Regions from separate parts of the Alteromonas sp. WD8-37 genome, predicted to be linked through region 3. Evidence: predicted binding sites of a transcription regulator. Region 3 holds the regulator's gene; each other region holds the start of a gene.

Region 1 (10,792 bases), on a different contig from region 3:
GCGCCTGGCTGGAACAAGATAGTTTGCATCTTGAAGTTGCTAACGGCGGCACACCCATCCCAGATTCAGTAATGCGTCATATCTTTGAGCCATTCTGGCGCGAAGCCGGTCAGCGTAATGCCAAAGGGTTAGGACTGGGGTTATTTATTGCAGCGGAAATTGCCAAAGCCCACCAGGGGGTACTGACAGTGGGCTCTGACGAGCATGAGACCCGCTTTACCTTTCGAGCCGACCTGACGCCGGAGCACACCTCCACAGCTTGATGGTGCAAAATTTGTACGCTTAGACAGATCTCGCACTATACTCAAAGTACAGGCAGCGTACAGATGTAGCACCATGAGTGAACAAATTATTTATCATTTTTCCCGCAACCGACAGCACCAGGCCGAGATTCTGCGCAACATTGCTTTGTGCTGTCTAACCTACATTGGCGGCCTGATTGTCTTGTGGTATTTGGCTGAGCTGCCAGTCTCCAGTGGTTTTGTGATTATCTCCTCATCCATTCTTGCTGCCATCGCTGCGCTTTTCATCGCACTGATTGTCTGGCTCAAATTACATCCGGCAAAATTTGAAATCTGTCTGACCCAACAAAATTTTTCGTTATTTTACCCGGACGATCCGCAGCGCAGCTTTTGTGTGCCGGTAAAGCATATCCGTTGTTTTGAATATCGCCGCAATATGTCACCTAAAGGGCCGGGGTTATTGCATAAGGGCCTGGTGACTCTGGATGGTAAGTTTTATGAATTATCGACCCACTATGGCTGTAGCCTGCGTGAAGTAGTGCAGGCAGTCCAGCAAATCAACCCGGAAGTAACGCTGGAAAAAAGCGTCAATATCCAAATGCCGGCGGCTTTACGTTCTTTGCAGCATGCAGGGCGCAAAAAAGCAGTTTAATTCAACAGCGCGGCCAACTCGTCTTTTAAATCGTCGAACTTTTCCTGATGATGGGCCCGTAAGGGCGTATCCCGCAGCCATTTGTTCAGCCGGCGGCATTCGGCAATCAGTTCGGCAGAACAGGCCCCTTGTTGCTGATGCAGCTTCAAAATACACTGGATCAGATTAAGTGCTACGCCGGTATTTACCGGAGCATGCTCCTGGGCCAGACTAAATTCCACTCGGGCATCTTCATATTTGTTTTGCTGATAAAGCGCTATGCCCTGGCGGTTGTGCTTCAAATACAAGGCATGTCTGGCGCTGGCTTGCTGCGCACTATGTTCAATGGCGGCCAGGCCGGGCGCGTCCAACTGACTGTGGCTGTCTTTGGCCTGCGCCAGCAACGGCTGGGCTTCATCGTATTCACCCAAATCTAGCATGACTTTTACCAGATCGGGCACATACACCGGCGGGCACTGGTCATAGCGGCTGGCGATATCATCCTGAGAGTCATACAGGGCCTGACGTGCATCCTGCAGTTTACCATCTATGGTGGCTACCCGGGCCATCATCATCTGTTCAAAAATAGTCAGGTCGACATCGTCTTTTAAGCGCTGGACCACTTCATCGTTACGACCGCGCTGCAAATGAAGTATGGCATCCTGCTGATAGCGATTTCGGATCCGTTTGTCCTCGGCAAATTCAGCCACATCCAGCATACTGCGAATATAGCCGCACCAGTAACCAATATGTTGATGCACACTGCGCTTGGACAACTGCCAGATGGCCCCGCTGGCTGTACTGGCCAGTTCGAAATCACGGTGCTGGCGCGCAATATCACAGGCAGTAAGGTGACGGGGCAGGGAATAGGGCGACAACTTGATGGCCTGGTTGATCGCCTCGATGGCAGCAGCCCCATCGTCTTTGGCCATGCGGGCCCCGGCAATAATGTCGTAGGCATCGGCACTAAAGCGATTTTGCTCCAGCACGTTATCACATAATTGCAGAGCCTGGTCTGGCTCTTGTAGGTACAAATAAGTGCGGGCTAAGGCAATCTGCATCCATTGCGACTGGGCCTGCCCTTGGTAAGGGGCCAGCACATCCCGAGCTTGTTCATATTGTTGAGTTTGCCAATACAGTTCGGTCAGTAACAATTCCACAGTGTGTGTGTAGCTGCCCGATTCGGCCAGCAACGCCTGGCAGGCAGCTATCGCAGTAGGGCGATCGCCTTCATCAATTGCACGAAACACCGGTAGCAACGCCTGACGCTTTTTCCATGCCCGGTTGAGCCGGCTTTTAAGCTGCGCCTGGGAAAAGGGTTTGATCAGATAATCATCCGGGCGCCGCTCAATGGAGCCTAATACCACAGGCCGGGCACTGTCGGCGCTGATAATGACCACCACCGCACTGGGCGGGATGAGCTGGCGGGTACGCAGTTCTTCAACAAACTCAAAGCCATTTTTTTGATCAGCGCCCAAATGCAAATCGGCAATGACCACATCAAAGGCTTGCTTGCGGCACACCGCCAGGGCTTTTTCGGCTGATGACTTGGTCACCACTTCGGTGGCACCCATGGAATTCATTAACCCGCGTAGCAACAATAAAAACGGGCGCTGGTCTTCCACAATCAACACCCGTTTATCAGCATAATTCATACATAAGCTCGTACAACAAAACAGTCCTTTTTGTTCTCAGAATGCCGTTGGTAAGCGGATCAGTACCGAAAGCCGACAGTCTGTATTAAAGATTTTAGCGGCAAAACCGATATAACCCCAGAGCAGCAGGAGAAATTTGTGACACAGGCAGTATCGCCCGAATCGGTATTTAAAGGCAATCTGGATTGGCACGGTCAATTGAACCGGGCTACCGGGGATCCGTCACAATTTGCCTTGTTTCTGGCCATGCACCTGCAACCCGGTGGTGAGGCCGCACGGTTTGCGCCCGATCCGGCACCCCAGCAACCGGCCAGCTTACCGGCCAACTATTACCGGCGCGCGCCGCACACAGCAAGCGCCGGTATCGACGCGGTTAATCGCTACAGCCAGCTAGTGGCCAGTGGTGACACAGCCAGTCTGATGCTGTGGCGGGCCATGCATCCCGACCCGCTACACAGCCATGATAACCCTGGTCACTTAACCCCTGAGGTTGTGGCGAACTGCAGTTATGCCACCCAGCGCCGCCTGCAACACACGCTGGCCACAGCAGCGGTACCTACCGATCCGAGCCTGTTGGATGACATTGTAAAAAGCTCGAGCGCCTTGCTGGCCTAGGCTGGCCTGGCCATCAGCGGCATTTTTTGCTATATTCGCCGCCGCAATTTGCACTGGTTTTACGTTCCAACTCGCAAAGGTTATTCAATCTATGTCTCAATATGTTGTCTGCGCAATGTACAAATTTGTTGCGCTGGAAGATTTTAAACAATTACGTGCGCCGCTTCAGGCCAAAATGGAAGAGCTGGGTATCAAAGGCACCCTGCTGCTGGCAGTTGAAGGGATCAACGGTACTGTGTCAGGCACCCGTGATGCCATCGATGGCTTACTGGCCTGGCTGAATCAGGATGCCCGTATTAATCCGATCTCAGTAAAAGAATCGCTGCATGAAGAACAGCCGTTCTACCGCACCAAGGTCAAGCTTAAAAAAGAAATTGTCACCATGGGTGTGGAAGGGATCGACCCACGCAAGACAGTGGGTAGCTATGTGAAGCCTAAGGACTGGAATGCACTAATCAGCGATCCTGAGGTATTTGTGGTCGATACCCGTAACGATTATGAGATTGATATCGGCACCTTTAAGCACGCGGTGGACCCTAAAACCAAAACCTTCCGCGAGTTTCCTGATTATGTAAAACAGAATATGGACCCGTCTAAGCATAAAAAAGTGGCCATGTTTTGTACCGGTGGCATTCGCTGTGAAAAATCCACCGCCTATATGAAAGAACAGGGCTTTGAAGAGGTCTACCATTTAGAAGGCGGTATTCTGCAGTATCTGGAAGATGTGCCGCAGGAACAGTCGCTGTGGGAAGGTGATTGCTTTGTGTTTGATAACCGGGTGGCGGTGAATCATCAGCTGGAAAAAAGCCAGTATGAAGCGTGCTATGCCTGCCGCCTGCCAATTACCGAAGCAGACAAACAGTCGGCTCAGTATGAAGCTGGAGTTAGCTGCCCGCATTGCTATGGTACCCACTCTGAAGAGCAACTGGCGCGGTTTCGTGAGCGTGAAAAACAGGTGCAGCTAGCCAAGCAACGTAATGAAGAGCATGTGGGCACCGAGGCCCGCGAAGCCATGGAAAAGCGCCGTCTGCAAAAAGCGCAGGAACAGCGTGAACGCGCCCTGCAGGCAAAGCAAAAAGAAGCATAGACAGCCAGCATTGAGGGCGTTACACTGAATTTATTGTATTTAGCCGTGAGTAATAGGGATAATCAGTGAACGCCCAACTTTCAGAAGAAAAAATTGCTGAAATAAAGAGCGATTTTAGTTTTTTCGACCGCGATGGTAATGGTCAGATTGACCTGCCGGAATTTATCGAACTTTTGACAGTGTTGTCGCCCAAAACCAAAGCCAGTCATGTTGAAGAAGGCTTTAAGCTAATCGACAGCAATGATGACGGCTACATTGATTTTGACGAGTTTCTTTCCTGGTGGCAGGAAGGCTGGTGGGAATATTAAGCTAGTCTGTCTAGATATCAAAAAGCCTGCAATTGCAGGCTTTTTTTGTGGGTGCAGTTTTTTTTAGGTGAATGTCTGGCGCCCAGACGAAAACTGAGCGCCAGTGATCAATTTTCGTCTTCGTCATCCTGATCAAGGGATGGGTCCACCTGCTTTTTACGCTTTATCGGCAGATTGCCCACATCTTCCCCAGCCGTGGTATCCACCCGGCGCTTACGGACCGGCTGACGTTTTGTCGCCGGGCGCTGAGCCTGTTTGGCTGAAGACTCGGAATCCGTCTGCGGCGCCGAAGTACGTTTGGGCTTTTTGCCGGTAAACTTAGCCGGCAGGATTTCGTGACTGGTGGCTTCCAGCGCATAGTCGACCTGATCCCGGATTGCCTCAAAGCTACGCCAGTCTCGTGGCCCGACCAATGAAATGGCGGTGCCTTTATGACCGGCACGGCCGGTACGGCCAATTCGGTGAATATATTCATCGGCTTGCTTGGGCAAATCATAGTTAAATACCAGGCCAACCTTACGCAAATCCAGGCCACGGGAAGCCACATCGGTGGTGACCAGAATCGAATGCTGGCCACGGCTAAATTCACTCATGATCTGGGCGCGTTGGTTTTGCGGTAAATCACCACGCAAAGCAATCGCCTCACGATGATGGGCATTAAGCAGAGCACACAGCCGGTCAGTGTCTTCGCGGGTAGCAGTGAACACGATAGCCTGATTGTAGTCTTGTTCATCCAGTATCTGCGCCAGCAGAGCATCTTTGTGCTCCACATGATCGGCCAGCACGATATGCTGTTCGATATCCTGGTGCGCGGCACTGGCCTGGCCCACCGCGATACGCACAGGTGCGCGTAATAACGAGCGGCTCAGATGCGCTAGCTCCAGGTTATCCAGCGTGGCCGAAAATAACATGGTCTGCCGTTTACGGTGATCGGCATACTGATTGATGATATTTAGCTGCGCAGCAAAACCTAAATCCAGCATACGATCAGCCTCATCAAACACCAACAGCTCCAGGCCATTTAAGAAAAAGCTTTTATCCAGCAGATGATCAGCCACTCGTCCGGCAGTGCCCACCACAATGGCCGGGTTTTTACGCAGTACATTGCACTGAGTATTATAATTTTCACCACCTACCACCAGAGCACAGCCGATGTTCAACTGGCTGGTCAGGCTTTTAGCTTCCACGTACACCTGCTTAGCCAGCTCCCGGGTTGGCGCCAAAATCAGTGCCCGCGGATCCTTTTTACTCAGCGCTTTTTGGCTGAGTAAGCGGTGCACCAGCGGGATCAAAAATGCCAGAGTTTTGCCTGAACCCGTTTGCGAGGACGCAATGATGTCTTTGCCGCTGATAGCCGGCGCTATGGTTTGTTGCTGGATCTCGGTCAGAGTCTCAAAGCTTTTTGCCTGCAGCTTGGTAATGATTTTGTGATGAACAGGAAGATCGCTGATGTGCAAGAGTGCATGCCTTTTAATAAATAATGGGCACATTATCCCTGAAGGCGGGGTGAAATTAAAGGAGCAAAAGCGCGGCCGGGCGCTGCTGCCGGCCGCATACGGTAGCTACTGTACCTGCATTTCGGGAATGTCGCCCTCGGCCACCAGTTTCCCTGCGGTTTTTTCGCGAATATCATCCACTGACACACCCGGTGCCCGTTCCTGCAAATGAAAAGCGCCGTCTTTGACTTCCAGCACTGCCAAATCGGTGATAATTCGGGTAATGCAATTAACCCCGGTCAGCGGCAGCGTACATTCTGGTAGCAATTTGGAATTGCCGTGCTTGTCAGCGTGGGTCATGGTGACGATGATATTCTTGGCGCCGGCCACCAAATCCATCGCACCGCCCATGCCTTTGACCAACTTGCCCGGAATCATCCAGCTGGCGATGTTGCCATGCACATCCACTTCAAACGCGCCTAGCACGGTAAAATCCACGTGGCCGCCACGGATCATGGCAAAACTTTCAGCAGAATCGAAGATAGAAGCGCCCTTGATGGCAGTGACCGTTTCTTTACCGGCATTGATCATGTCAGCATCCACTTCAGCCTCAGTAGGGTAGCGACCCATTCCCAATAAGCCGTTTTCTGATTGCAGCATGACCTGTACCCCGTCCGGCACATAGTTTGCCGCCAGCGTCGGAATACCAATACCCAGGTTAATGTAGCTACCGTCTTTAAATTCCTGCGCTACACGCATTGCTATTTGTTCACGGGTTAAAGCCATGTTAGCGCTCCTCCTTTGCCAGTACTTTACGCTCGATGCGTTTTTCAAATGTGCCCTGAATCACCCGGTCAACATAAATGCCCGGCGTATGGGTGTGGGCCGGATCCAGTTCACCAGGCTCAACAATTTCTTCGACTTCTACCACAGTAATTTTGCCGGCAGTAGCTGCCATCGGATTAAAATTGCGAGCGGTATGCCGGTACACACAATTGCCAAAGCGGTCAGCTTTCCAGGCTTTGACGATGGCAAAATCGCCGGTAATGGACGGCTCCAGAATATATGGGCGGCCGTTAAATTCTTTCACTTCTTTGCCTTCACCCACGGGCGTACCATAACCGGTGGCGGTGAAAAACGCCGGAATACCTGCGCCACCAGCACGCATCTTCTCTGCCAGAGTGCCTTGCGGCGTCAGTTCCACTTCCAGATCGCCGGCCAGCAGTTGCTTTTCAAACAAGGCATTTTCGCCCACATAAGAAGACACCATTTTTTTGATTTGGCGGTCTTCCAGCAGCACGCCCAGGCCAAAACCATCCACACCGCAGTTGTTAGAAACCACTGTAAGATCTTTGGTGCCCATTTTTTTTATCTGGCCAATCAGGCCTTCCGGGATCCCGCACAGCCCAAAGCCGCCGGCGATGATCGTCATACCGTCGGTAAGGCCTTCCATCGCCGCTTCATAACTGGTGACGACTTTATCGAAACCTGACATGTGACGCTCCTTATGCATTGTTTTTAAAGGTGAGTTAAGAGTATCAGTGCTTGATAAAATTTTGTAAAATTAATTTTATATCAATATTAATAAGATAAATTTATCAATTATGGCCATCTCTTATCGCAACATGCTGGCATTTTTGCGGGTCGCCGAATCGGCTACTTTTGCTGAGGCGGCAGAGAAGCTCCACCTGACCCAGCCCGCGCTGTCCAGTGCTATCAAAAAAATGGAAGAGCAGTTGGGCGGCAAGCTGTTCAGCCGCAGCACCCGGCGCGTGCAACTGACCCCGGAAGGCCAGACCTTGCTGCCCAGTGCCCGGCGGCTGGTGGATGAGTGGGATGAAACCTTCGAAGAAATGCAGAATCTGTTTGCGGTGCGCCAGGGCAAGCTGACCGTAGCAGCAATGCCATCGTTTGCCGAAGCCCGTCTGCCAGCGTTACTGACCCGCTTTCATCATCAATACCCCAATATCCGGCTGCGTATTCTCGATGTGGTGATGGAAGCCACCATCAATAGCGTGCTGGCCGGCCAGGCCGAAATGGGCTTTACCTTTGAGCCGCACAATACCGACGGCCTGGTGTTTACCCCCTTATTTAGCGATGCCTTTATTGCTGTGCTTTATCCGACTCATCCTCTGGCCAGTGCAAAAACAGTCAGCACCCGCCAGTTATTGCAAAGCCCGTTTGTGGCCATGAATCGTGGCTCTTCAATCCGTCGCTGGACCGATGAACTGGCCAGCGCGCACCAGGCACCGGTGATTGTGGCAGAAGCCGGTCAGCTCGGTTCGGTGGGCCAGTTAATCGCCAAAGGGCTGGGGGTGTCGGTGGTGCCACAGTTGTGCCAGGCGCAAATGCAGCGCAACGGCCTGGTTTGCCTGCCTCTGGCCGACCAGCCACTGGTGCGGCAGGTGGGCATGATAAGGGCCAGCCGCAACAGCATGTCGGTGGCCGCGCAGGCGCTGTGGGCGCAATGCCTGGAAGAGCAGGGCAACGACTAATCCGGCATTTTCACCCCCGCCAGTAATTTGCTTTCACAGTTATCCCCATGCAGCACAGAAATATCGCCGGTGGTTTCCAGGATAACCGCGCGCACCTGAGACAACTCGAGCACATTGGCTTCGCGTAGTTTGGCAATCACATCGCTTTCGGCCACTCGGGTTCGGGATAGCGCATCGTGCAACATCACACCATCACGCATCAGGAGCACCGGGGCGTTTTGCATCACAGCTTCAAGCTTATCCGAAGATTTGCGTACGCGGGCAGTGGTGTATTGCACTAAAAACAGCGCCGCCATGGCCACAACCGCCTGTAAAAAACTGTGCCAGTCACTGGCCTGACTGGCATTGGCCAACAATGAACCAATGGCAACGGTCATGACAAAGTCAAAGCTGGTCATCTTGGAAAATGACCGCAAGCCGTTGACGCGTACCAGTATTACCACCCAGATCATGGCGACTGCGGTTAATAGCAGGCCTCGGAGCAGGGTGTCAGCTGTAGCATCTGTAATAAACATAGGTGCCTTTGTTCAAAACAAAGAAGTGGATACGCTGTTTGCTGACAATTTGACTTACAAACATCATCTTCTTATTAGCTCAGGCTGTATAGATAAGTCTGATACAACTGTCGCAATACTTTGTCATACAGACCGGGCAGAGCTCGAATCGGGGAGCAACTATGAAAACGGTTATGGCCGACTCCAGGGAAGAGCCTTCTGGCTCACCTTTAGGTGAAATTAATGCAGCTTTTCACAAGCTTTATAACGAGCAAAAAGAAAAAGTTAAAAAGCAGGTTGCGCAGGGCGAAGTGGTGATCGTTTGCCGCATGGATAATCGTTTGCTGGCGAGAAAAGGCGACGACACACGCGAATTTCGTATCAATGGCGATTATTATCATGAGCTTAAAGCTCTTGCGCATACCACACTGGCAGCGTTCTATACTCTGCTCAATGCGCCTGGCGCGAGCTCAGTTGAGCGTGTAAGCCGCTGGTGTGAACAGATCAAGACAGACCATGTTTCGGCAGTCGCTGCCCAGGTGGTTTCGCTGACTGAGCAATTGCTAAAACAGGTAGGGAATGAAAAAGCGCTACCGCATACCACAATCCAGTGGTACCAGCAGGCATTAGAGCCCGTGTATGCCGAATTGCTGATGCTGGCCGCCAGAGATGAAATGAATATGCTGGTGCGAACCTTGAACCAGGTCAAAGAGCAGTATGATTGCACCAGCAGTAACATGTTTTTAGTTACCCTTGGCGGTCATCAACCCCGCTATAAAGAATTATCGACCATGGTGTTTACCCGATGGTTCTCTAAGCAGTATGCGCACATTGTAGATACTGACCATTATGTCCGCTACTGCGAAGGCGGAGACAGTCTGGACGATGCGGTTGACCTGGTTATCACTGCGATGACCGATCGCAGGCTGGCCAACTCTATGCTGGGCACAGCCAGTGGCCTTAACCAGGACGTACTGGGTATCGTGGCCCAAAAAGCCATCGACAATTATTGGCCGGGCAGTCAGTAAACTGCCAGGTGTAGCGCGTCAAATCAGACAAAAAACAAGCCCTAAGAATCAAGGGGTAGGGCATACAAAAATAAAGTTTTAGTGAGTGTGAACACTTGTCTCAGACGGACTGTATTGAATGCAGGAAAAACCAGGTCCGCACAAGAAGCTGCGGCATTTTTATCGAGACAATGTATGGATTTACACTCAGGTCAGTGTTATTGGCCTTTACAGTCTGGCCGGCTGCATGCTTATCCTCAGCTGACATCAGATACAGACTGTGATGTTGTTATTATTGGTGCAGGGATCACCGGCGCGCTGCTCGCGGATCAGTTTGTTAAAGAAGGCGTCGATGTGGTGGTGCTGGAGCGCCGCGACATCGGCAGTGGCAGTACCAGCGCCTCCACCGCTATGCTGCAGTATGAAATTGACACCCATTTAACTGAATTGATTAAAACCAAGGGCCGGGATCAGGCTGAGCGTGCGTACTGGTTGTGCTGTGATGCTATCGATGAGGTAGAAACATTGTGCCGGTCATTACCAGTAGATTGTGGTTTTAACCGTCGCGGCAGTTTTTATTTTGCCTCGGATGATGATGATATCCCTGCCATGGAACAGGAGTTTGCAGCCAGAAAAGCTGCCGGCTTTAATATCGAGAGGTGGGACAGTCATGAGATCGCCAAGCGCTTTAACATTGACGCTAAATTAGGCCTGTATTCTCACCATGGTGCTGAGGTGGATCCCTATCTGCTGGCCCAGCTGTTATTGCAGCGAGCCTACCAGGGGGGCGCACAAATTTTTACGCACACTACCGCCAGCGCC
Region 2 (10,792 bases), on a different contig from region 3:
TATTTCAACGCTGCAATTTGATGTCAGCAACAAAGAAGCGACCGCAGAAGCCTTGGCTGGCTGTCATTTTGATATTGCGGTGCTTAACGCCGGTACCTGTGAATATGTCGATATTGATAAGTTTGAGCCTGAAATGTTTCGCCGCGTGTTTGAAGCCAACTTTTTTGGCGTGGTCAATTGCGTCAATGGGTTACTGCCTAACTTAAACAAAGGCAGCAAACTGGTGATCGTTGACAGTATGGCACGCCTGTTCCCATTCACCCGCTCCGAAGCCTATGGTGCCAGCAAAGCAGCGCTGCACTATTTCACCAAATCGCTGGAAATTGATTTAGAAAAAAAAGGGGTGAAGGTGCAATCGGTATCGCCCGGCTTTGTGGAAACCCCGCTGACCGACCAGAACGACTTTGATATGCCCATGATCATAAAAGCCGAGCGTGCGGCAAAAGACTTATTAACAGGGATAGAAAAAAATCGCCAGTCAATTTTCTTCCCCACCGTATTTGGCTGGATCATGCGCTTTTTGCATATTCTGCCGGTGCCCCTTCAACGCAAGCTCTCGCTTTTGATGCGCGACAAGCAGTAACAGAGACAATAACAATGACAAAAAAGGTTGCCATTATCGGAACAGGAATTTCCGGTCTAACCTGCGCCCACTTGCTTCATAGGGACCATGAGCTTGTGGTGTATGAGGCCAATGATTATATCGGTGGACATACTGCGACAAAAAAAGTGACAGTGAATGACACCGAACATCATATCGACACCGGCTTTATTGTCTTTAATGACTGGACCTACCCGAACTTTATCAAGCTGATGGATAACCTTGGCGTGGCCCGTCAGCCAACCGAAATGAGCTTTTCGGTACAGGCCCGCCAGGCCAACATTGAATATAATGGTAACAACCTCAATACCCTGTTCGCTCAGCGGCGCAATATAGTGCGCCCGCGATTCTGGAAAATTGTGCGTGATATTCTGACTTTTAATAAAGCCTGTAAAGCGCGTGTCGAAGACGGCGTCGATAACTTGCATATCACGCTGGGTGAATTTATCGACGAGCTGGGACTCAGTGAAGATTTTGCTAATCTGTATATCCTGCCCATGTGTGCGGCTATCTGGTCGGCGAGCCTGGCCCAGAGTAAAGATTTTCCCCTCGCGTTTTTTCTAAGCTTTTTTCACAACCACGGCTTGCTGAATATCGACGACCGCCCGCAGTGGTATACGCTTGTGGGCGGATCATCCTCCTATATTGGCCCGCTAACCGCCGGCTTCAAGGATACCATCCGTCTTAACGCCCCAGTGCAACAGGTTCGCCGCACCAAAGACGGCTGGCAGGTAGATAGTGTCGCTGGCAGCGAAACCTTTGATGAGGTGATTTTTGCCTGTCACAGTGACCAGGCGTTGGCAATGCTAGCCGAGCCTACGGCAGCTCAGCAAGAGATTTTAGGCAGTATTCCTTATGCTGATAATGATGTGGTCATGCACACCGACACCGACCAGTTACCTCAGCGTGAACTGGCCTGGGCCAGCTGGAATTACCGACTCAATGAAACCGCGGCTGAATTTCAGGCTCCGGCTACAGTAACTTACAACATGAATATTTTGCAGCGGCTCGACACCGCTTCCACATTTTGTGTCACGCTGAACAATACGCCTAATATCGATAAGCACGCCATATTGGGTCAATACCAGTATGCACATCCACAATTCAGTCACCAGATGGTGGCCGCACAGCAACGCCGGGCAGAGATTTGCGGTGTGGATCAGCTGCATTTTTGCGGCGCATACTGGTACAACGGCTTTCATGAAGATGGGGTAAACAGTGCTCTGGATGTGGCCCGCCGGTTTGGAAAACAATTGTGAACAGTTGCGGCATTTATGAGGGCACGGTGTATCACGAGCGCTTTCGCCCTACCTCTCATCGGTTTAGCTACCGCATTTTCTTGTTTTGGCTAAACCTGGATGAGATTGAGCAACTTGATGATACTGTTAAACATTTTTCATCCAGGCATCGGTCTGTTGTACGGTTACGTAGAACAGATTATGTTGGCAATGCTGATAGCACCATTAAGCAGGCGGTGCTGGAGAAAATTAATCAGCACAGTGAACAGACAGTTAACGGCGAAGTATTCATGCTGGGGCAATGCCGTATGTTGGGCTTGTATTTTAGCCCGGTGAATTTTTACTTTGTCCGACCTGACGCTCAGAGCGACTTTACTCATATGTTGGCAGAAGTATCGAATACGCCGTGGAATGAGCGTCATTATTATGTGGTCGACCTGGCGAGCCAGGCTCCCACTGATAAGCAATTTCATGTATCGCCGTTTAATCCGATGCAGATGCAGTATCAGTGGACTATCAGCCAGCCCGGTGAACAATTCACTATGCAGATGGACTGCCATCAGCAACATAAGGATTTTAGCGCCGGTTTAGCTATGACCCGGCAGCCTTTGACGTCAAAAACCTTAGCCCGGGCGATCCGCAAGATCCCCAGCATGACAATAAAAACAGTGGCGGGGATCTACTGGCAGGCATTGAAGCTGTGGTTAAAACGCACGCCGGTCTACCCGCACCCGAAAAGTTAGGAAAGATTATGTCTCACGGAGAAACCGCAGTAACACTCCTCCCTGCCGGGTCGCTGGCCGACCGCGTCTGTCGCTCAGCGTTTTTAAAAGTCATGGCCATGTTGCCCTGTGGCATCATGGAAATTAAAGAACAAGGACAACCGGTCGCCCGCTTTGGTAAACCCGATGAAGACTTACGTGCCGAGATTGATATTCAGGCGGTGGGGGCTTACCGCCAACTGTTATTGGGCGGTAGCATCGCTGCTGGCGAAACTTACATGGATGGCCTGTGGACCACCCCAGATCTGACGTCGGTAATTCGTATCTTTGCCCGCAACCTGCCGTTTTTGGATGCCTGGGAAAACAAATTTAAATGGCTGACTATGCCGGTTAACAAGGTGCAGCATTTTGCCCGCAGTAACAATGCTCAGCAGGCCAAAAAGAATATCGAAGCGCATTATGATTTGGGTAACAAACTGTATACCCGCTTTTTAGATCGTAGCATGATGTATTCCTCGGCCATTTATCCAGATGCCAACTCCAGTCTGGCGGATGCCCAGCAACACAAACTGGCAGCCTTGTGTAACAAGCTAAAACTGCAGCCCGATGATCATTTAATGGAAATTGGCACCGGCTGGGGCGGCCTGGCCATTTTTGCGGCCAAACATTATGGTTGCCGGGTTACCACTACCACCATCTCAGAAGAACAGTATGCCTATGCCTCCCAATGGGTAGCACGGGAGCAATTACAGGACAAAATCACCCTGCTGAAAAAAGACTACCGCGATCTCACCGGCTCGTATGACAAGCTGGTGTCGGTAGAGATGATTGAAGCTGTGGGCAAGCGCTATCTGGGCAACTTTTTCAGCAAATGCAGCAGCCTGCTAAAACCTAACGGCATCATGGCGCTGCAATCTATCACTATTGACGACCGGCGCTTTGAAAGCTACGCCGATAGTGTGGATTTTATTCAAAAATACATCTTCCCAGGCGGCTTTTTGCCCTCGCAGCTGGTGATCAATGACCACTTGAAGCGTTACAGTGATTTGATGATCCGCGATTTACATGATATCGGGCTGGACTATGCCAAAACCCTGGATGACTGGTACCAGGCGTTTGTACTGGCCAAAGACGCCCTGATGCAGGATGGCTATGATGAGCGCTTTGCGCGCATGTGGACCTACTACTTAAAATATTGCGAAGGCGGCTTTTTAGAACGGGCCATTTCGGCGGTGCAGCTGGTGATGACTAAACCTCAATGCCGACTGCCCATTACGCGAGGGTAGTAGCAACGTCTTCAGCAGTAAAAACAAAAGGCTTACCACCCGGTAAGCCTTTTTATTTTGCCTACTGCCAGATGCGTTGATTAAGGGCACATCCCGTTGCTATTTGAGGCATCAAATGTCAGCGAGCTTTGCACATCGCTTACGCAAAAATTAGCTGTAACATTGCCAGATAATGCGCCAGAGGAGGTAAATGTAACCTCGCCATTAGCATCTGTGATGCCGCTCACCACCTCATTCCAGTCTCCGCCAAATTGGCCATTGACAGTGGCGCCGGCCACTGGCCCGCTGGTGTTATCTGCAATGGAAACAACAGCCTGCGCTTTTTTCATGCCCTTGCCAGCGCTGACCGTGCTGGTAGACACACTGCTCACGACAGCTGTGGTAGCGGTTTCGCTCTGGCCGGCATCCGCGCCGTAGAGTTCAATATTATCAAGATAATAGGTATCGCCATTGTTCGTGTTAGGCGCGATCAGGATTACGATAGTATCTACATCGGTATCAGTTGTACCGCCATCAACTCTGTCTTCCAGTTTAAATTTCAGGCGCTGCCAACCTGCCACAGCTTCTGTATGGGCAATAAATTTGGAGTGCCGACCGGACGGATAGTTGTCCGCGGTTGCCTGGCTGCTGTCTTCAAGTTGGATGAGGACTTCCTGCACTGACGGAACCGGCATATAGACATCCATATAAAATGCTTTATTGCCCTTGATGAGGGGACCAGCATCCGTAATGACTGCTGTACTGCCAGCGATCACATCATACAGTGACGCGTTGCTTCGCACATATTCCAGGGCGGTGGCCGAATTATTCACACTGTCTGGTAAGGGGTTGGGTACCTCATTGTATTGCCCTTCCCAACTAGTGATCGTCATAGCGCCATCACTTTCAAAATCATCCAGAGCATGTTCACTGGTAAGTTCCGGTAGTACATGCACATCCATAGCTACAGTACTGGCCCCACAACTATTACTGATGTCAACCGAGACAGTTCCGCCTTGCTGCGCCCAGTTGACACTGACACTATTAGTGCTGGATGTTTGCTGGGTGGGAGTCGTCCAGCTATAACTGCTGCCAGTCCCTGTTTCATCCACAATCTGATAGGTCGCCTGAGAATTTGCATCAACAATGTGGGGACCGGACAGTGAAGGCTGCCCAAAGTCGTACACCCGCACATAGTCGACTTCCATAGTTTGAGGCAGTTGTGAATCGTCTACCACCCCGCCGATACTCCCACCAACTGCCATATTAAGTAAAAAGTGATAGCTGTAATTTTCAAACGTCCAAAATCCAGGATCACTCAAGTCCTCAGGAGTTTTGACGGAGTACAAAATGTCATCGACATACCAGCGAATTTCATTGGGTTCCCACTCTATGGCGAACTCATGAAACGCACTCGACCAACGATCAGGTTGCTTTAAAATTCGGCCACTGGTCCACTCATTATTGGGATACGGATTGCCATAATGAAGAGTGCCAAAGGCGATCATATCGGCCTGGCCGGTGGCCTCCAAAATATCAATTTCACCACTCATCGGCCAGCCTTCAGCGGGATCAGTAGGCAGCATCCAAAATGCCGGCCACATGCCCGTGCCAGTAGGCAACTTGATACTTGCCTCGAAGCGCCCGTGAGTCCATTCACCGCCATTAGGCATATTTGCTGTTCGGATTCGGCCAGAAGTATACTGACTTCCTTTTACGCGCTGCTTTTTCGCAGTAATGGTCAGCTTACCATCAGCGACAGATAAATTTTCTGCCTGGTAACTTTGCAGCTCATTATTACCCCAACCGCAGATGCCATAACTACAACCATCACCAAGCATGATCTCCCACTTGCTGGTATCCAGTTCGGTTCCGTTAAATTCATCTTGCCATACAGGGGTCGGGTTTTGACATACAGCGGCTAACCCTGGCTGAGTCATGATACCGCCTATTGCTAAAACAACTGCTTTTCTCACGAGGTTTTGCTTCATCCACATACCTTTACCTTTAAAATTCCGTGCCGGCGTCCCAGCGTTGAGTTTATCGGCCAATGCGACGAGCAATGTAAGCGCTTTCAGAATTAATGTAAACAACTTGTTGATTATTTGTTTGTTTTGATGTGCGCAGTTGCCGCGCCATTGCGGGCAGGCTAATTGGTGAATGTGAACAAGACGGTGTTGGTCGACAAACCCGCTGTACGCTGTATCTCAAGATGCACCGCACAGTGGAAGTAACCCTGCAATAGAGTTACTCGTCGCTCAATACAGAAATGGGCTTGGAAATTTTAGGCTTGCCCTGATTGATGCTGATTTCGACCCGCCGATTTTGCGCCCGCTCCGAAGAGGTTTGCGGGTTTTCCACCAGCGGTTGGGTGTCTGCTTTGCCTACCACTTTCATGCGTTTTTCGTCAAAACCGGTGGCCGTACGTACCTCTTCGGCCACTGCTACCGCACGCTGCGCTGACAAGTCCCAGTTGGAACGGTACAACTCATTGGCGATATGCTGGCCGTCACTGTGCCCGGAAATTTCAATCTCGCCCGGCATATCAGCCAAAATTGTCCCAACCTTTTTTAACACCGGTTTAAACTGTGGTTGTAAAAATGCCGAGCCGGCGGAAAACGAGCCATTTTCACGAATACGAATAGTAATTTGCTGTCCGAGGCTTTCCAGCTCAATGGAGCCGTCCAAAATTTCTTTTTGCAGCTGCTCGGCCACCTTTTTCATCATCTCTTCGACTTTGTCTTTATCTGCAGCCTGTGGCGCCGAGGATGTTTGTTCACTGGCAGTTTGCCGCGCCTGGCCACCGCGCTGTTCGCCTCGCTGTTTCTGCCGACCGCCGGCCGAGGCATCCTCGCCGGACTGAAACTCTAACATTTGCTGGGTCACTTCCATGGTTTGCTGCTGAATGGTTTCGATGGGAGTCGGATCGGGCTTACCCGGGCGAAATTCCATGGCAATCACCGAAGTGCCTTTGGGAATATCTTTAACTTCGATTTTGTTTTGCACCCCGAAGGCGAATTTCATTGAACCGGCAATTTGCTTAAATTTGAGTACATCCATTTCCGAAAACGCCAGCAGCAGTACAAAAAAGCACATCAGCAGCGACATCAGGTCGGCAAAGGTGCCCATCCAGGCGGGCAAACCTTCGGGCGGGCATTTAGGGCATTCTTCCTGTTGTGCCATGCTGCTTACTCCTCGTCAGCGTCGCCGCGTTTGCTGGATGCCAGGTAGTTTTTCAAAATACCTTCAATCACCCGTGGGTTCTGGCCATCGGCAATGCCAACGATGCCATCCAGGATGAGCTTTTGATTGAGCTTTTCTTCTTCCACCCGGTTGCGCAGTTTAGAAGCGATAGGCAAGCAGATAACATTGGCAAAAAACGCGCCGTACAGGGTGGTCAGCAAGGCTACGGCCATGGCCGGGCCGATGGCTTTCGGATCGTCCATGTTAGACAGCATAGCCACCAAACCAATCAGGGTACCAATCATTCCCATGGCCGGAGCCACATCCCCCATGCCTTTGAAGATAGACACACCGAACTCGTGGCGTTCGGTGGTCATTGAGATATCCTTAATCAGGGTTTCACGTACCACTTCGATATCATGGCCATCTACCAGCATGTCGACGCCTTTTTGCATAAAGGGGTTGGCAATCTCAGCTTCTTCCAGCGCCAGAAAGCCCCCTTTGCGCGCCGAATCTGCCATCTCAACAATTTTTTCGATCAGCTCATCCGGGGTGTCGATTTTAAACATGAATGCTTTACCGGCAATCTTGCCGGCGCCGAAGAACTGGCCCAGGGTAAATTGTGACAACACTACAAACAGGGTTCCGCCAAATACGATCAGCACCGAGGGAACATCGACGAACATCACCAGGTCTCCGCCCAGAATCATGGCCATGACAATAAAGCCAATTCCACCCAACATGCCAATGACGGTTGCTAAATCCACAGGAATATCCTCACTAAATCATTTGGTTGCGAACAACACCAAAGGTGTTGCGCCGACTTAAACAGTAACCGGAACACAATGTGTCATGTATACTATCGGCATCTGGTGAAAATTCTATACCTCTGCCTTACAATTTGCGGTGTTAACCCGCTCACTTAGGTATTTTCCACAGCACTTTTTACCCTACAGCGGCCTGCGACAAGTGCATGACTGGACAAACCATTTGACCGGTCCGGCCCTGTCGGTTAATGTGCGCCTAATCTACATAACAGCGGAACCGTTATTGTGACTAAGTCAACCAACGCCCCGTCTTTTGAGCAAAGCCTGGCCGAACTGGAAGCCATTGTAAACCAGATGGAAAACGGTGATTTGCCACTGGATGAAGCACTGCAAAAATTCGAACGCGGCATCGCCTTATCCCGGGCCAGCCAGCAGGCGCTGGAACAGGCAGAACAAAAAGTCAAAATGCTGCTGTCTGAAAATGGTAATGAAACCCTGGCAGATTTTGCCGACGATAACACCTCGCAATAGCGCGCTTCCCTGGGCCGGCATTCCGCATAGGCCCTTGTATTTCAGGTCTGTATTATGAATTTTGATGCATTGCGTCATCGTGTAAAACAACAAACAGATGACAGTTTGCAAGCTTTGATCGCCGGCCTGCCCGACCATGCTCCCGAACTTAAAGAAGCCATGCGCTATGCGCTATTGGCAGGCGGCAAGCGCATGCGTCCGTTACTGGTTCACCTGGTGGGAAACACCCTGGATGTGCCGGTCCAGGACCAGACGGCTATCAGTATGGCCATCGAATGCATTCATGGCTACTCGCTGGTGCACGATGATTTGCCGGCCATGGACGATGATGACCTGCGCCGCGGCCAGCCAACCTGCCATATCCGCTTTAATGAAGCCACCGCGATTCTAGCCGGCGACGCGTTGCAGACGCTGGCCTTTACAGTGCTGACCGATGCGCCGTTATCGGCTGAGGCAAGTAAACAACGCGCGGCACTGGTGGCATTACTGGCACGAGCCTCCGGCTACAGTGGCATGTGCGGCGGCCAGGCCATTGATCTGGCAGCCACCGGCAAAAGTATCGACATTACAACCTTACGCCAACTGCACCAGTTAAAAACCGGCGCCTTACTGGTGGCCTGTGTCGACATGGTCACCCTGGTGGCCGGCATCAATGCCGAGGCCCGGCAGGCGCTGCAACGTTTCGCCCAGATTATTGGCCTGGCCTTTCAGGTTCAGGATGATATTTTGGATGTGGAAGGCGATGCCCAGACGCTGGGCAAACCGCAGGGCTCAGACGAAGGACTGGGAAAAAATACCTTCCCGGCCTTACTGGGCATGGAGCAGGCCAAACAAGAACTGGCCCGCCTGCATGACGAGGCTCTTCAAGCGCTGGACAGTTTACCCTACAATACCGACTATCTGGCAGCGTTCACCGATTTAATGGTAAATCGCCAGCACTGATAACAGCGCTGCCCATCAAGACAGAATAAAACCAATGAGTTTAGACCTAACCCACTACCCTACACTAGCCAAGGCACAAACCCCGGAGCAGTTGCGCAAGCTGCCTCAGGACAAACTCAAAAGCCTGGCCGATGAACTTCGCCAGTACTTGCTGACCTGTGTCAGCCAGTCCAGTGGCCATTTTGCATCCGGGCTGGGCACCGTTGAACTGACCGTGGCTCTGCACTATGTGTACAACACCCCGTTCGACCGCCTGATTTGGGATGTGGGCCACCAGGCCTATCCACATAAAATCATTACCGGGCGCGCGGACCGAATGTCCACCATTCGCCAGAAAAACGGCTTGCACCCGTTCCCCTGGCCAGGTGAAAGCGAGTACGACACGTTTGCAGTCGGCCACTCCTCCACTTCCATCAGTGCCGGGCTAGGCATGGCTGTTGCAGCCGAAAAAGAAGGCAAAGGCCGTAAGGTGGTATCGGTCATTGGTGATGGTGCCATGACCGCCGGTATGGCGTTTGAAGCCATGAATCATGCTGGTGATATCAATAAAGATATGGTGGTAGTGCTCAACGACAACGAAATGTCGATTTCAGAAAATGTCGGGGCGCTGAATTCGCACCTGGCGCGCTTGTTGACCGGCAACTTTTTCAACAAGATCCGGGATGGTGGCAAAAAGCTCCTTAGCAATGTACCGCCGATCAAAGAATTTGCCAGCCGTGCCGAAGAGCATTTAAAAGGCATGGTAGTACCGGGAACCATCTTTGAAGAACTGGGCTTTAATTATATCGGCCCTATCGATGGTCACGATGTAGGGACCATGGTGGATGCGCTGCGTAATATGCGCAACTTCAAAGGTCCACAGCTGCTGCATGTGGTCACCCGCAAAGGCAAAGGCTATCCTCAGGCTGAGCAAGACCCAATCAAATTTCACGCAGTGCCTAAATTTAACCCGGCCGACAATGCGCTGCCCAAAGCCAAAGCCAGTGCGCCCAGCTTCTCAGCCATCTTTGGTCAGTGGCTATGTGATATGGCACGCCAGGATCCCAAATTGATGGCCATTACGCCGGCTATGCGCGAAGGCTCGGGCATGGTGGCCTTCAGCCAGCAATTCCCGGACCAGTATAGTGATGTGGCCATCGCCGAGCAGCACAGTGTGACGTATGCTGCCGGGCTGGCAAAAGATGGCCTGCATCCGGTGGTGGCAATTTATTCGACCTTTTTGCAGCGGGCCTATGATCAGCTTATCCACGACGTGGCACTGCAAAATCTGCCGGTTTTGTTTGCCATCGACCGCGCTGGCATTGTCGGCGCCGATGGTCAGACCCACCAGGGGGCATTTGACTTAGCCTTCCTGCGCTGTATCCCCAATATGTTGATCATGGCACCCAGCGATGAAGACGAGTGTCGCCAGATGCTTTTCACCGGTCATCGCGCTAATCAGCCAGCGGCGGTGCGTTATCCCCGTGGTGCCGGCATGGGTGTCACCCCACAGGCCGAGATGCAGGCATTGGAAATCGGTAAAGGACGCATGCTGCGCGAAGGC
Region 3 (10,792 bases):
GGGGCCGCGAACCGTCAGCCAGTAAATTTAAATCATAAGGGGTGGTTTGATACACATAATAATTCAGCCAGTTGGTAAACAGCAGACTGCCATGCGAGCGCCAGCGTACCAGAGGCGCACCGGCCGGATCATCCTGAGTAAAATAGTTGAGTGGAATGGCCGGGTCGAGCCCTGCTGCGCGATCTCGATGAAATTCTTCGCTCAAGGTATCCGGCTCATATTCAGGATGCCCGGTGACAAACACCTGGCGCTTATCCTCACTGGCCACAATATAGGCACCGGCCTGTTCTGATTCTGCAATGACGCTTAAGCCTGGCACCTGCTGGTATTGCTGCGCCTGGATATGGCCAAAGCGTGAATGCGGGGCAAAAAACAGCGGGTCATAGCCACGCAATAGCTCATTGTGGGGGTCATTTACGCGATGTTCATACACCCCGGACAATTTGGTCTCGCGGAGCTGGCGCTTCACACCATAATAATGGTACATGGCAGCATGGGCTGCCCAGCACAGATACAGGGTGGATTGGACATGACGCCGGGCCCAGTCAAAAATGGTGGCCATAGCCGGCCAGTAATTAACCTCGGTATAATCCAGATGCGCCAGTGGCGCGCCGGTCACAATCAGGCCGTCGTACCGCTTGTGGCTGACCTGCGAAAACTCATGGTAAAACGCATCCATGTGCGACTGTGGAGTGTGCTTGGGGGCCTGATTATCGATACGGATGAGGTCCACATTGATTTGCAATGGCGTATTAGACAACAACCGCAGCAGTTGCACCTCGGTTTCAATCTTGTTGGGCATGAGGTTTAAAATCCCCACCTCCAGCGGCCGAATGTCCTGATGCGACGCGCGCTGGCTGTCCATGGTAAAGATATTTTCGCCCAGCAATACATCCTGGGCGGGCAGTTGTTCAGGAATTCGAATCGGCATGGCGGCTCCACCACAAAGTATCTTGACTCTATTGTGGCGCGCTCAGGGCGGATGTCAACCAATTTACGTCTAGACGTCTAAACGTTTTTGATTACAGTGATTTTGCGATGCTCTGCTTCGAAACTACATCAGACTGTATCGGGCTAGGAGCTTAGGATATTGCAGGGATCAATGTTTATGAATCGTTATGATCAATTCGGCTTCGGCGCGGGGAATATCACAGGATTCCATGATCTCATCCACACTGGCGCCCTGGCGGACCAGTTCGGCAGCACGTTGGTATAAACGCATGGACGGATCCTGCTGTTTGACTTCACGCAGCTGATTTTCCTGCTGGGTGAGCAGGGTTTGGAGTTGTTGCAAATGCTTACTTTGAACTAACGAGCGGCTTTGCTGTTCATCCAGCTGATGTGAAAAGGCTTCCAGCTGTGCCTGGGCCTGGGTCAATGCAGCGTTGGCCTGCGCATTGTGAGCAGCATGTTGCCGGCGCAGATTCAGCATTCCTACGAACAGTGCCACCACTAAAACCAGCGCCACAGCGGCTAATGCAAGAGCCAGGACAGCAAATTGTGAGGCGTTCATAGCAGACACCATAAAAGGTTGAATATCAGTAGATTACCAAGGAGTGCCCGGTTTAAACAAGCGCACCGCCGGAGGCTACTGTAACAGCCGCGGCGGTGCGAGGTGTTCACCCGGTAACAATAGCGGTTACAGATGAGCCAGTTCGTCCCACTCTTCATCGCTAAGCAGCTTGTTCAGGTCAACCAAAATCAGCAGCTCGCCATCACGGTTACTCACACCCTGAATAAACTTGGCGCTTTCCTCGGTGCCCACATTCGGCGCACTGTCGATTTCAGAAGTTTTCAGATAAACCACTTCGGCCACACTGTCTACCAGAATGCCCACCACCTGCTCATCAGACTCGATAATCACGATGCGGGTATTGTCGGTGGTTTCGGCCGGGGCCAGACCGAAGCGGGCGCGGGTATCAATGACAGTGACTACATTGCCACGCAGATTGATAATGCCCAACACATAATCCGGCGCGCCAGGCACCGGGGCGATTTCGGTGTATCGCAACACTTCCTGCACCTGCATCACATTGATGCCGTATGTTTCATCGCCCAGACGGTAGGTTACCCATTGCAACACCTGATCGTTGCTGTCAGGGGGATTGTTGATTGCTCTTTCTTCACTCATGAACCTGGCTCCGATAGTTCAGACAGTTAGTCCTGGCTGCCTAACCCTTTGTTTAGCATTGATATTAGCTGATTTACATCAACTAACGCACACATTCTTTGTTTTACCATGCCGGCCAGCCAGGGGCGTTTGCCCTGGCTTTCCCGCCATTTAATATCATCTTTGGTTAAGGTCACGGTATTAACCAGCTTGTCGCAGGCCAGCCCCCACAGGCTGTTGCCCAGCATGATCAGGTACTGATAATTGAGATTATCCGCCATAGTCTGATCATATTTTTCCGGCATCACCCAGCGGGCCGTATCCACCACATTGATTTTTTGTTCTCGGTGCAGCATCACCCCTTTAAACCAGGCTGGCTTGCCAATAAGCGGCCCCACCTTTTCCAGCTGATGAATCCCGCCTAAGGTGATGAGCGGTACTGCCAGAGTGAGCCCGGCCACATCAAAAAACAACGCCTGAAAGGTCTCGTCCAGCTGACCTTTAAGGGCCTGTACCGACGCTGCAACAGGCTCGCCCTCTGCATCGTCTTGAGGCTGGTTCAAGGCTTCGACCACCGGTGTCACAGGCGTCGCCACCACCGGCTCCTCTTCAAACGCCGCTGGGATGGCTACCTCACTGACCGGCGCAATAACAGGTTCTTCGGCATCCGGCCACTGCGCCTGCTCTAACAAACGCGCCGTGGTTTGCGCCACTGTCTCGCTGACAACCGGCTCGTGCAGCAGACTGTCCAGATACTCCTGCATCACGGCTTCCTGGCCTAACGGACTGTGCTTACTCATATTACTGCCTGCTCTACGAGGGTCTCTAAAAATGTTGCATAGGCCTGCACACCGCGCGCTTTGGGAAACGCCACGGAGGCGGGTAATTGCGCCTGGCTGGCATCGCGAAAGCGGGTGTCGACCGGGATCATGCCGGCATACACATCACCGGCATAGTCTGTCATCAGCCTGGCCTGGGCTTTAATCGCTGCATTGGTGCGTCGGTCAAACATGGTGGGTAAGATAACCGTGTTGAAACGCTTGTTCAGCGAACGCCCCATGATCACCAGGGTCTGCATCATGCGATCAAGCCCTTTAAGGGCCAAAAATTCCGTCTGCACCGGCACAATCACCTTGTCACAGGCCGCCAGTGCATTGACCATTAGCACACCGAGTACCGGCGGGCAGTCAATCAGCGCCACATCAAATTTGTCCTGCACGGTGGCCAGGGCTTTTTTCAAAATAAGGCCCATGCCTGGTTCACTGCCCATCTTGCGGTCCAGGGTGGCCAGCGCCATGCTGGCAGGTAGCACATATAGGCCATCTACCCGGGTCGGGCACAGACAGTTAAGCACTGTATCGGCATCAAGGGTGGCTTTATTAATAAAAATATCGTACACCGAGGCATGGATCCGGTCGGCATCAATGCCGAAATAATAGCTCAGTGACGCATGGGGATCGGTGTCGATTAACAAGACCTGCTGGCCTTGGGTGGCCAGCAGCCCGCCCAGGGTCACGGTGGTAGTGGTTTTGCCCACCCCGCCTTTTTGATTGGCAATTGTCCAGATCTTCACCGGCCCGGATCCTTATCCTGTGGCCATTTCGGTTTGCACACACGCCGACATATGGTCGATGCCAATGCTTTTGTGGGCAAGGTTGGCTTTGGCCACGGCCTGCGGCATGCCATATACCACACACGAAGCCTGGTCCTGAGCCCAGATGGTAGCCCCGCGTTCGCGCAACGTCTGACAGCCATCGCGGCCATCGGCGCCCATGCCGGTTAAAATCAGGCCCAGCACATCGCCGCCATAGCACTGAGGCAGGCTGGCAAAGGTCACATCCACGCTGGGCTTGTAAGTAAAATTATCCTCGTTGCTTTCGCTAATCTGCACCACGGCCTGGCCCTGACGCGACACTACCCGCAATTGTTTGCCACCGGGTGCCAGATACGCATGGCCGGCTTTAAGTACATCGCCATCGCTGGCCTCCTGTACCTGAATTTTGCACTGGCTATTAAGACGCTGGGCAAATGCCTGGGTAAAGGTGCCGGGCATATGCTGCACCAAGATGATTGGGTGGGCAAAATCAGCCGGCAGCGGCATCAATAATTTTTGCAACGCCACCGGGCCACCGGTGGAGGCGCCGACCGCCAGACAGCGGTAGGATTTGCCTGAACGGGTTACCGAGGTAACGGGCGCCGGAGCAGGCGCCGCCGGGGCATTGGCCTGGCCGCTTAATACTGATGAAGAACGAATAAACGCCGATTTGGGTGCATTGCGGGGCATGCTGATGGCATCCCCACGCGCGGCAGGCATGGCTGCACGCCGGATCCCACCACCACGGCGCGCCAGCAAGCGCACCTTGGTGCGCAATATGGCGGCAGCTTCCTGACGCTCGCCGGCAATGTCTTCAAACTTTTTGGGTAAAAAGTCCAGCGCACCGGCTTCCAGCGCGTCCAGTGTGGCTTGCGCCCCCTGATGGGTTAACGAGGAAAACATCATGATGGGCAGCGGGCGGCGTTGCATGATAGCTTTGACCGCGCTGATCCCATCCATCACTGGCATTTCCACATCCATGGTCACCACATCCGGATTGAACCGGCTGATCATGTCGATGGCTTCCTGGCCGTTGGCGGCTTCTCCTACCACTTCCAGATCGCGATCAGCATTTAAAATATCGCGAACCCGGCGGCGGTAAAAACTGGAGTCATCCACAATCAACACTTTAAACGCCATGTTTTACTGCACCCTTGTTACTATTATGCTTGCCTGGTGACGCTGCCTGCTTGTGCTGACGCATGCTTAGCTGCGCTTCGCATAGCGCTTAAGCAGACCGGGAATATCCAGGATCAGCGCAATGCCGCCATCTGAGGTGATGGTCGCACCCGCCATTCCCGGGGTGCCTTGCAACAGCGCATCCAACGGCTTGATCACCACTTCTTCCTGGCCAATCAGCGCATCTACCACAAAGCCGACTTGCTGGGTGCCGATTTGCACCACCACCACATGGCCTTTTTCGCGGTCCACCGCTTTACCGCCACGGATCAGCCAGTCGCCTAAGAAAAACAGCGGGATGGCTTTTTTGCGCACAATCATGGTCAGTTGGCCATCGACAGTATTGGTCTTGCTGACATCCATATTGATGATTTCGCTGACCGCGCCAAGCGGCAGCGCAAAGGTTTGCTTGCCGACAATAATCATTAAGGTAGGCAAAATCGCTAGGGTTAACGGCACCTTAATGTCTAAACGGGTGCCTTTTCCCAGTTGTGAGTCGATATTAATGGTACCGTTGAGCTGGGTGATTTTTGTTTTCACCACATCCATGCCCACACCACGACCAGAAATATCACTGATTTCGGTTTTGGTTGAAAACCCAGGTGCAAAGATCAGATTAAAGGCATCTTCATCTGACATGCGTGCAGCAGCATCAGCATCTAATACTCCACGGTTAATCGCAATATCTTTCAATTTGGCGGGATCCATGCCTTTACCATCATCTTCGATGCTCAGCAAAATATGATCGCCTTCCTGTGATGCCGACAAACGCACGGTTCCCATGCGTGGTTTACCCGATGCCTGACGGTCATCCGGCATCTCGATACCATGGTCTACCGAGTTGCGTACCAGATGCACCAGGGGATCGGCCAGGGCTTCTACCAGGTTTTTATCCAGATCGGTTTCTTCGCCTTCCAGTTCCAGGGTAATTTCTTTTTTCAGGCTGCGAGCCAAATCACGCACAACCCGCGGGAAGCGGCCAAACACTTTTTTGATTGGCTGCATGCGGGTTTTCATCACCGCGCCTTGAAGGTCACCGGTCACCACATCCAGATTGGCAATGGCTTTGGTCATGGATTCATCATTGGTATTGATGCCCAGGCTCAGTAAGCGGTTTCTCACCAGCACCAGCTCACCCACCATGTTCATGATCTGATCCAGCCGCTTGGTGTCGACCCGTACTGTGGTTTCGGCCGGTGGTGTAGCTGCCGTTTTTTTGTCTTCTTTTTTTGCCGCCGGCGCATTGGCTGAGGCCGGTGCCGGGCTACTGGCCGCGGCAGGTGTCGAAGTACTGGTTGCCTGCTGTTGCTTGGCGGCGCTCACCGCCTGGGTGGTAGCCGTATCCACAGCATCTTCGGCCTTGGTAGGTTGACTGGTAGCGGCCGGCTCAGCATCTTTGGCTGTGGGGCCCTGGCCCTTGCCATGTAACTGGTCCAGCAACGCTTCAAATTCATCATCTGAGATTTCATCATTATTGCCGCCCGGGGCAGCGCTGGACGTGGCTACCGGGGCTGGCTCGGCTGCAGCCTGAAACTGGCCTTTACCATGCAACTCGTCTAACAGTGCTTCAAATTCATCATCGGTAATATCATCCCCGCTACCGGCCGGCGCGGCGGTGGCAGACACCGGTTTATTCTCGGTTGCGGCCACAGCATCAGCCGGGTTGGCGGCGCGCCCGGGCGCGCCACTGCCGTGTAGTTCATCCAGCAGCTTTTCAAATTCGTCTTCGGTAATTTCATCAATACTGCCACCGGCGGATGGCGACATCGCTGCCACTTCCGGAGCTTGCGGTGTCTGCTCTACCACCTGCTGCAGGTTGTCATCCAGATTGCCCGGGGTAGCAGGCTGGGCACCGGCCCGGCTGGCATTGTCAAAAATCGCCTCATCCGGGGTTTCTGGGGTGCTTAGCTGATGTAACAGCTCCACCAGGGCCGGGTCCGCTGGTTCCAGCGGCTCACGGGATTTGACCTTTTCAAACATGGCCACCACCACATCGGTGGCTTGTAAGATGGTGTCCATCAGCTCAGGGGTCAGGGTGCGCTGACCATTGCGCATGACATCAAAAACATTTTCGGCACCGTGGCAAATCTCCACCAGTTCGGTCAGCGATAAAAAACCGGCGCCGCCTTTTACTGTGTGATAACCGCGAAAGATTGCGTTGAGCAAATCACTGTCTTCGGGGTGATTTTCCAGGTCCACCAGCTGCTCTTGCAACTGCTCCAGGATCTCACCGGCCTCTACCAAAAAGTCCTGTAAAATATCTTCGTCTAAATCAAACGCCATCAGCCCGCTCCCTTAAAACCCTAAGCTAGACAAAAGGTCATCAACATCGTCCTGACCTTTTACAACGTCGTCGCGTTCTGCGGCATTCATGATCGGCCCTTCTGCTTCGACTTTTTCGTTTTGTTTTTGTTGTTTTGCCGATGCTTCGGCAGCACTGACCTCAGGCTCACCAAACATGGTCAGCATGTTCACCAGGCTGTCTTCCACTTCTTTGACCAGCTCGATAACCCGACGGATCACCTGCCCGGTCAGATCCTGATAGCCCTGGGCCATCAGCACTTCGGTCAGTAGCGCGGTAAGACGATCGGATTCGGATGATGCATCGCTTAACAGCTGATCGATATCGCCGCATAAGGCTTTAAACTCGCCCAGCTCGATCTGGCGGGTCATCAGCTTTTTCCATTCTGGCATGATGCTGTCAATTCGCCCGGATAACGACTCGGCGATCGGCATACTGGCTTCCACCGCATCCATCGTGGTGTTGGCGGCTTTCTCCGTTTCCTCAATCACGTAGGTCAGGCGGGTTTGGGCATCTGGAATATCATCATTGGCCAGGCCAACAATGCGTTCATCCAGTTGAAAATTATTCAAGGCATCGTGCAGCTGGCGCGTTAGCTTGCCCACTTCGGCAAACAGCTCGATGGATTCTTTGGTAGATATCGCTTCCAGCAGGCCGTGAGCAGCAGCGTTATCGCCCTGCTCCAGGTAAGTCACAAGCTGCCGCGCTTCTTCTAATGAAATAGGCACATTGACATTGGTCGACATCCAGTTTTCCTCTGTGTCTGTCAGAACAGCTGGATTACCCTAAGCGTTCGAAGATTTTATCTAATTTTTCTTTGAGGGTAGCGGCGGTAAAGGGTTTTACCACATAGCCATTTACGCCTGCCTGAGCGGCAGCCACGATTTGTTCTTTTTTGGCTTCGGCAGTCACCATCAGCACCGGTAGCTGCTTGAGTTTGTCATCAGCGCGGATCGCCCGCAGCAGGTCGATGCCCTGCATGCCTGGCATATTCCAGTCGGTCACCACAAAATCAAAATCGCCCTGTTGCAGCATCGGCAACGCAGTGCTTCCGTCATCCGCTTCCTGGATGTTGGAAAAGCCCAGATCCTTCAATAAATTCTTTATGATTCGTCTCATCGTAGAAAAATCATCTACCACAAGAATTTTCATATTTTTGTCCAAAATGGCCTCCACCGGGGATAGTAATTATTATAAATCGTTCTAGGTTTGGTTAGTTATCGGCACGCCACGACTGCATTTTAGCTTTTAATTTTAGCATTGCCTGGCTGTGTATCTGGCTGACGCGAGACTCACTGACATCCAGTACTTCACCGATTTCCCGCAAGTTAAGTTCTTCGTCATAGTACAACGAAAGCACAATCGCTTCACGCTCGGGCAGCGTGGTGATGGCATGGGCCAGCGCTTTTTGAAACGCGCCCTGCATCAAATCTTCCAACGGGGTGTCAGCCCCCTGATTAGCCGGGGTGGTGATCACATCTTCCGACACGCCTAAGTCTTCAATGCCCACCAGTTTGCCGGCATTTACTTCATTGAGCATTTGATGGTAAGTGTCCAGTGATACATCCAGCTTGGCTGCAATGTCCACATCACGGGCATCGCCGCCAGTTTCCCGCTCTACTTCATTGATGGCTTCGGTAATGGCGCGGCCATTTTTATGTACCGAGCGCGGCGTCCAGTCGCCTTTGCGGATTTCATCCAGCATAGCACCGCGGATACGGATACCGGCGAAAGTCTCAAAGCTGGCGCCTTTTGAGCCGTCAAAATTTTTGGCCGCTTCTAACAAACCAATCATGCCCGCCTGAATCAGGTCATCCACCAGCACACTGGCGGGTAAACGCGCCATCAGATGATGGGCGATACGCTTGACCAGCGGCGCATGCCGCTCCACAAGCTGGGCTTTATTGGTTTGCTGCTGATAAGCGGCCGCTTTGTTGTTCAACGCTGCATTCCTACTGCTTTGCCGGCGACAAGTTGCTCAATAAAAAATTCCAGATGCCCGCCCGGTTGATTCGGAATGGGCCACTGTGCGGCATTGGCCGCCAGACGGGTAATGGCCTGGGCTGCTGGCGAGCCGGGAAAGGCATCGACAATGGCCGTTTGTTTGCGCACTGCTTTACGAATATTTTCGTCAAACGGTACAGTTGCCACTAACTCCAGCGCCACATCCAAAAAGCGCCCGGTGACCTTGGAGAGTTTATTAAACAGCTCCTGGCCTTCGCGCATGTCCCGCACCATGTTGGCCACAATCTTAAAGCGGAACACCCCGTGTTCGCGGTTCAAAATTTTGATCAACGCATAGGCATCGGTTAAGGAGGTTGGCTCGTCGCACACTACCACCATGATATCCTGTGACGCTTTGGAAAAGCTCAATACCATGTCTGAGATCCCGGCGGCGGTATCCACAATCAATACATCAATTTGCGAGCGCAACTCACTGAACGCGCGGATCAACCCGGCATGCTCGGTGGGTGTCAGTTCGGTCATAGACTGGGTACCGGAAGTGGCCGGTGCGATCTTGATACCATGGGGGCCGGTCACCAGTACCTCATCCAAGGTACATTCGCCGGATAACACATGGGCGAGATTTTTTTCCACCCGCAGGCCCAGCATCACGTCCACATTGGCCAGGCCAAGGTCAGCGTCCAATACCATTACACGCTTGCCTTGCTTGGCCATGGAAATGGCTGTATTCAGGGTAATGTTGGTTTTCCCTACCCCACCTTTACCACCAGTAACGGCGATGACTTTAATTAATCGTGACTGATTCATCTTTCGTAAGCTACTCGCTTGATCTTCAATCATACTGCCTGTGCTGAATTTCCGATATTACTGGCACTAGTATGAGTCAAACCATACTTTTTATAAAGCTTTGCCGCAGCAGAGACCAGAGATTTTGCATCTGCCACTTTAATATCCTCGGGCACCTGCTGGCCATCGGTCAGATAACTGACCGGCAGCGCATGTTCAATGGCTACACTGAGCACCTCACCTAAGCTGTAACATTCATCCAGCTTGGTAAAAATACATCCGTCCAATTTCACTGCATCGTAGGCGTGAATGATACGCTGTAATGCGGGATATTGGGTATTTGCCTGCGCCACCAGGTATTTTCTCACCGGTTGCATCTGGCCACCGTCAAACTTTGCCAGTTGCTTGATCAAGCGGCTGTCACGCTGGCTAAAACCAGCAGTATCGATCAACACCATGCGCTTGTGACGCAGCTGGAACAATAATTCGGCCAGTTCTTCACTGGATTGGGCCTTACGTACCGTACAGCCAATAATCTTGCCATAGGTGGCCAGTTGTTCATAAGCTGCAATCCGGTAGGTATCGATAGTGATCATCGCCACCTGATCGGCACCGTATTTTTGCGCATAGCGTGCAGCCAGTTTAGCCACAGTGGTGGTCTTACCGGTTCCGGTTGGCCCCACCAGCGCTACCGCGCCGGTTTGTTGCAGAATATCATTGCCAGAAACATTGACGCGATTAGCCAATAGGTTAAGCAGATAAATCCAGGCTTCGCGTTCGTTGTATTCTTTTGGTGTGTAATTCACCAGTTGTTCAGCCAGGCTGTAGCTTAAGCCCATGCCTTCTAGACACTGCA

The links. The regulator FliA, encoded in region 3, starts transcription of late flagellar genes. The targets are predictions, from matches to a motif close to CTAAAGNTNNNNNNNNNNNNGCCGATA.
Region 1: the regulator FliA is predicted to act here: its motif matches at 2,614-2,640, upstream of ACTUJZ_RS02765 (VC2046/SO_2500 family protein).
Region 2: the regulator FliA is predicted to act here: its motif matches at 7,870-7,896, upstream of pomA (flagellar motor protein PomA).

What each region holds. Positions count from the first base shown of each region.
Region 1 is NZ_JBUZOV010000001.1:609,687-620,478, forward strand. Features, by position in the region: gene ACTUJZ_RS02750 (GAF domain-containing sensor histidine kinase) at 1-263, shown strand, start outside; gene ACTUJZ_RS02755 (hypothetical protein) at 337-894, shown strand; gene ACTUJZ_RS02760 (response regulator) at 891-2,528, opposite strand; gene ACTUJZ_RS02765 (VC2046/SO_2500 family protein) at 2,667-3,143, shown strand; gene trhO (oxygen-dependent tRNA uridine(34) hydroxylase TrhO) at 3,235-4,230, shown strand; gene ACTUJZ_RS02775 (EF-hand domain-containing protein) at 4,296-4,538, shown strand; gene ACTUJZ_RS02780 (DEAD/DEAH box helicase) at 4,646-5,995, opposite strand; gene ACTUJZ_RS02785 (CoA transferase subunit B) at 6,101-6,760, opposite strand; gene ACTUJZ_RS02790 (CoA transferase subunit A) at 6,762-7,469, opposite strand; gene ACTUJZ_RS02795 (LysR family transcriptional regulator) at 7,579-8,469, shown strand; gene ACTUJZ_RS02800 (DUF421 domain-containing protein) at 8,466-8,984, opposite strand; gene ACTUJZ_RS02805 (hypothetical protein) at 9,146-9,991, shown strand; gene ACTUJZ_RS02810 (NAD(P)/FAD-dependent oxidoreductase) at 10,166-10,792, shown strand, end outside.
Region 2 is NZ_JBUZOV010000009.1:13,394-24,185, forward strand. Features, by position in the region: gene ACTUJZ_RS14860 (SDR family NAD(P)-dependent oxidoreductase) at 1-583, shown strand, start outside; gene ACTUJZ_RS14865 (NAD(P)/FAD-dependent oxidoreductase) at 598-1,860, shown strand; gene ACTUJZ_RS14870 (DUF1365 domain-containing protein) at 1,857-2,582, shown strand; gene ACTUJZ_RS14875 (class I SAM-dependent methyltransferase) at 2,591-3,847, shown strand; gene ACTUJZ_RS14880 (family 16 glycosylhydrolase) at 3,928-5,919, opposite strand; gene ACTUJZ_RS14885 (flagellar motor protein MotB) at 6,074-7,009, opposite strand; gene pomA (flagellar motor protein PomA) at 7,015-7,776, opposite strand; gene xseB (exodeoxyribonuclease VII small subunit) at 8,062-8,307, shown strand; gene ispA ((2E,6E)-farnesyl diphosphate synthase) at 8,362-9,249, shown strand; gene dxs (1-deoxy-D-xylulose-5-phosphate synthase) at 9,284-10,792, shown strand, end outside.
Region 3 is NZ_JBUZOV010000002.1:508,096-518,887, reverse strand. Features, by position in the region: gene metA (homoserine O-succinyltransferase MetA) at 1-931, opposite strand, end outside; gene ACTUJZ_RS07770 (DUF2802 domain-containing protein) at 1,100-1,513, opposite strand; gene ACTUJZ_RS07765 (chemotaxis protein CheW) at 1,640-2,131, opposite strand; gene ACTUJZ_RS07760 (chemotaxis protein CheW) at 2,158-2,910, opposite strand; gene ACTUJZ_RS07755 (ParA family protein) at 2,907-3,683, opposite strand; gene ACTUJZ_RS07750 (protein-glutamate methylesterase/protein-glutamine glutaminase) at 3,696-4,844, opposite strand; gene ACTUJZ_RS07745 (chemotaxis protein CheA) at 4,911-7,166, opposite strand; gene ACTUJZ_RS07740 (protein phosphatase CheZ) at 7,179-7,931, opposite strand; gene cheY (chemotaxis response regulator CheY) at 7,966-8,349, opposite strand; gene ACTUJZ_RS07730 (RNA polymerase sigma factor FliA) at 8,399-9,127, opposite strand; gene ACTUJZ_RS07725 (MinD/ParA family ATP-binding protein) at 9,124-9,990, opposite strand; gene flhF (flagellar biosynthesis protein FlhF) at 9,987-10,792, opposite strand, start outside.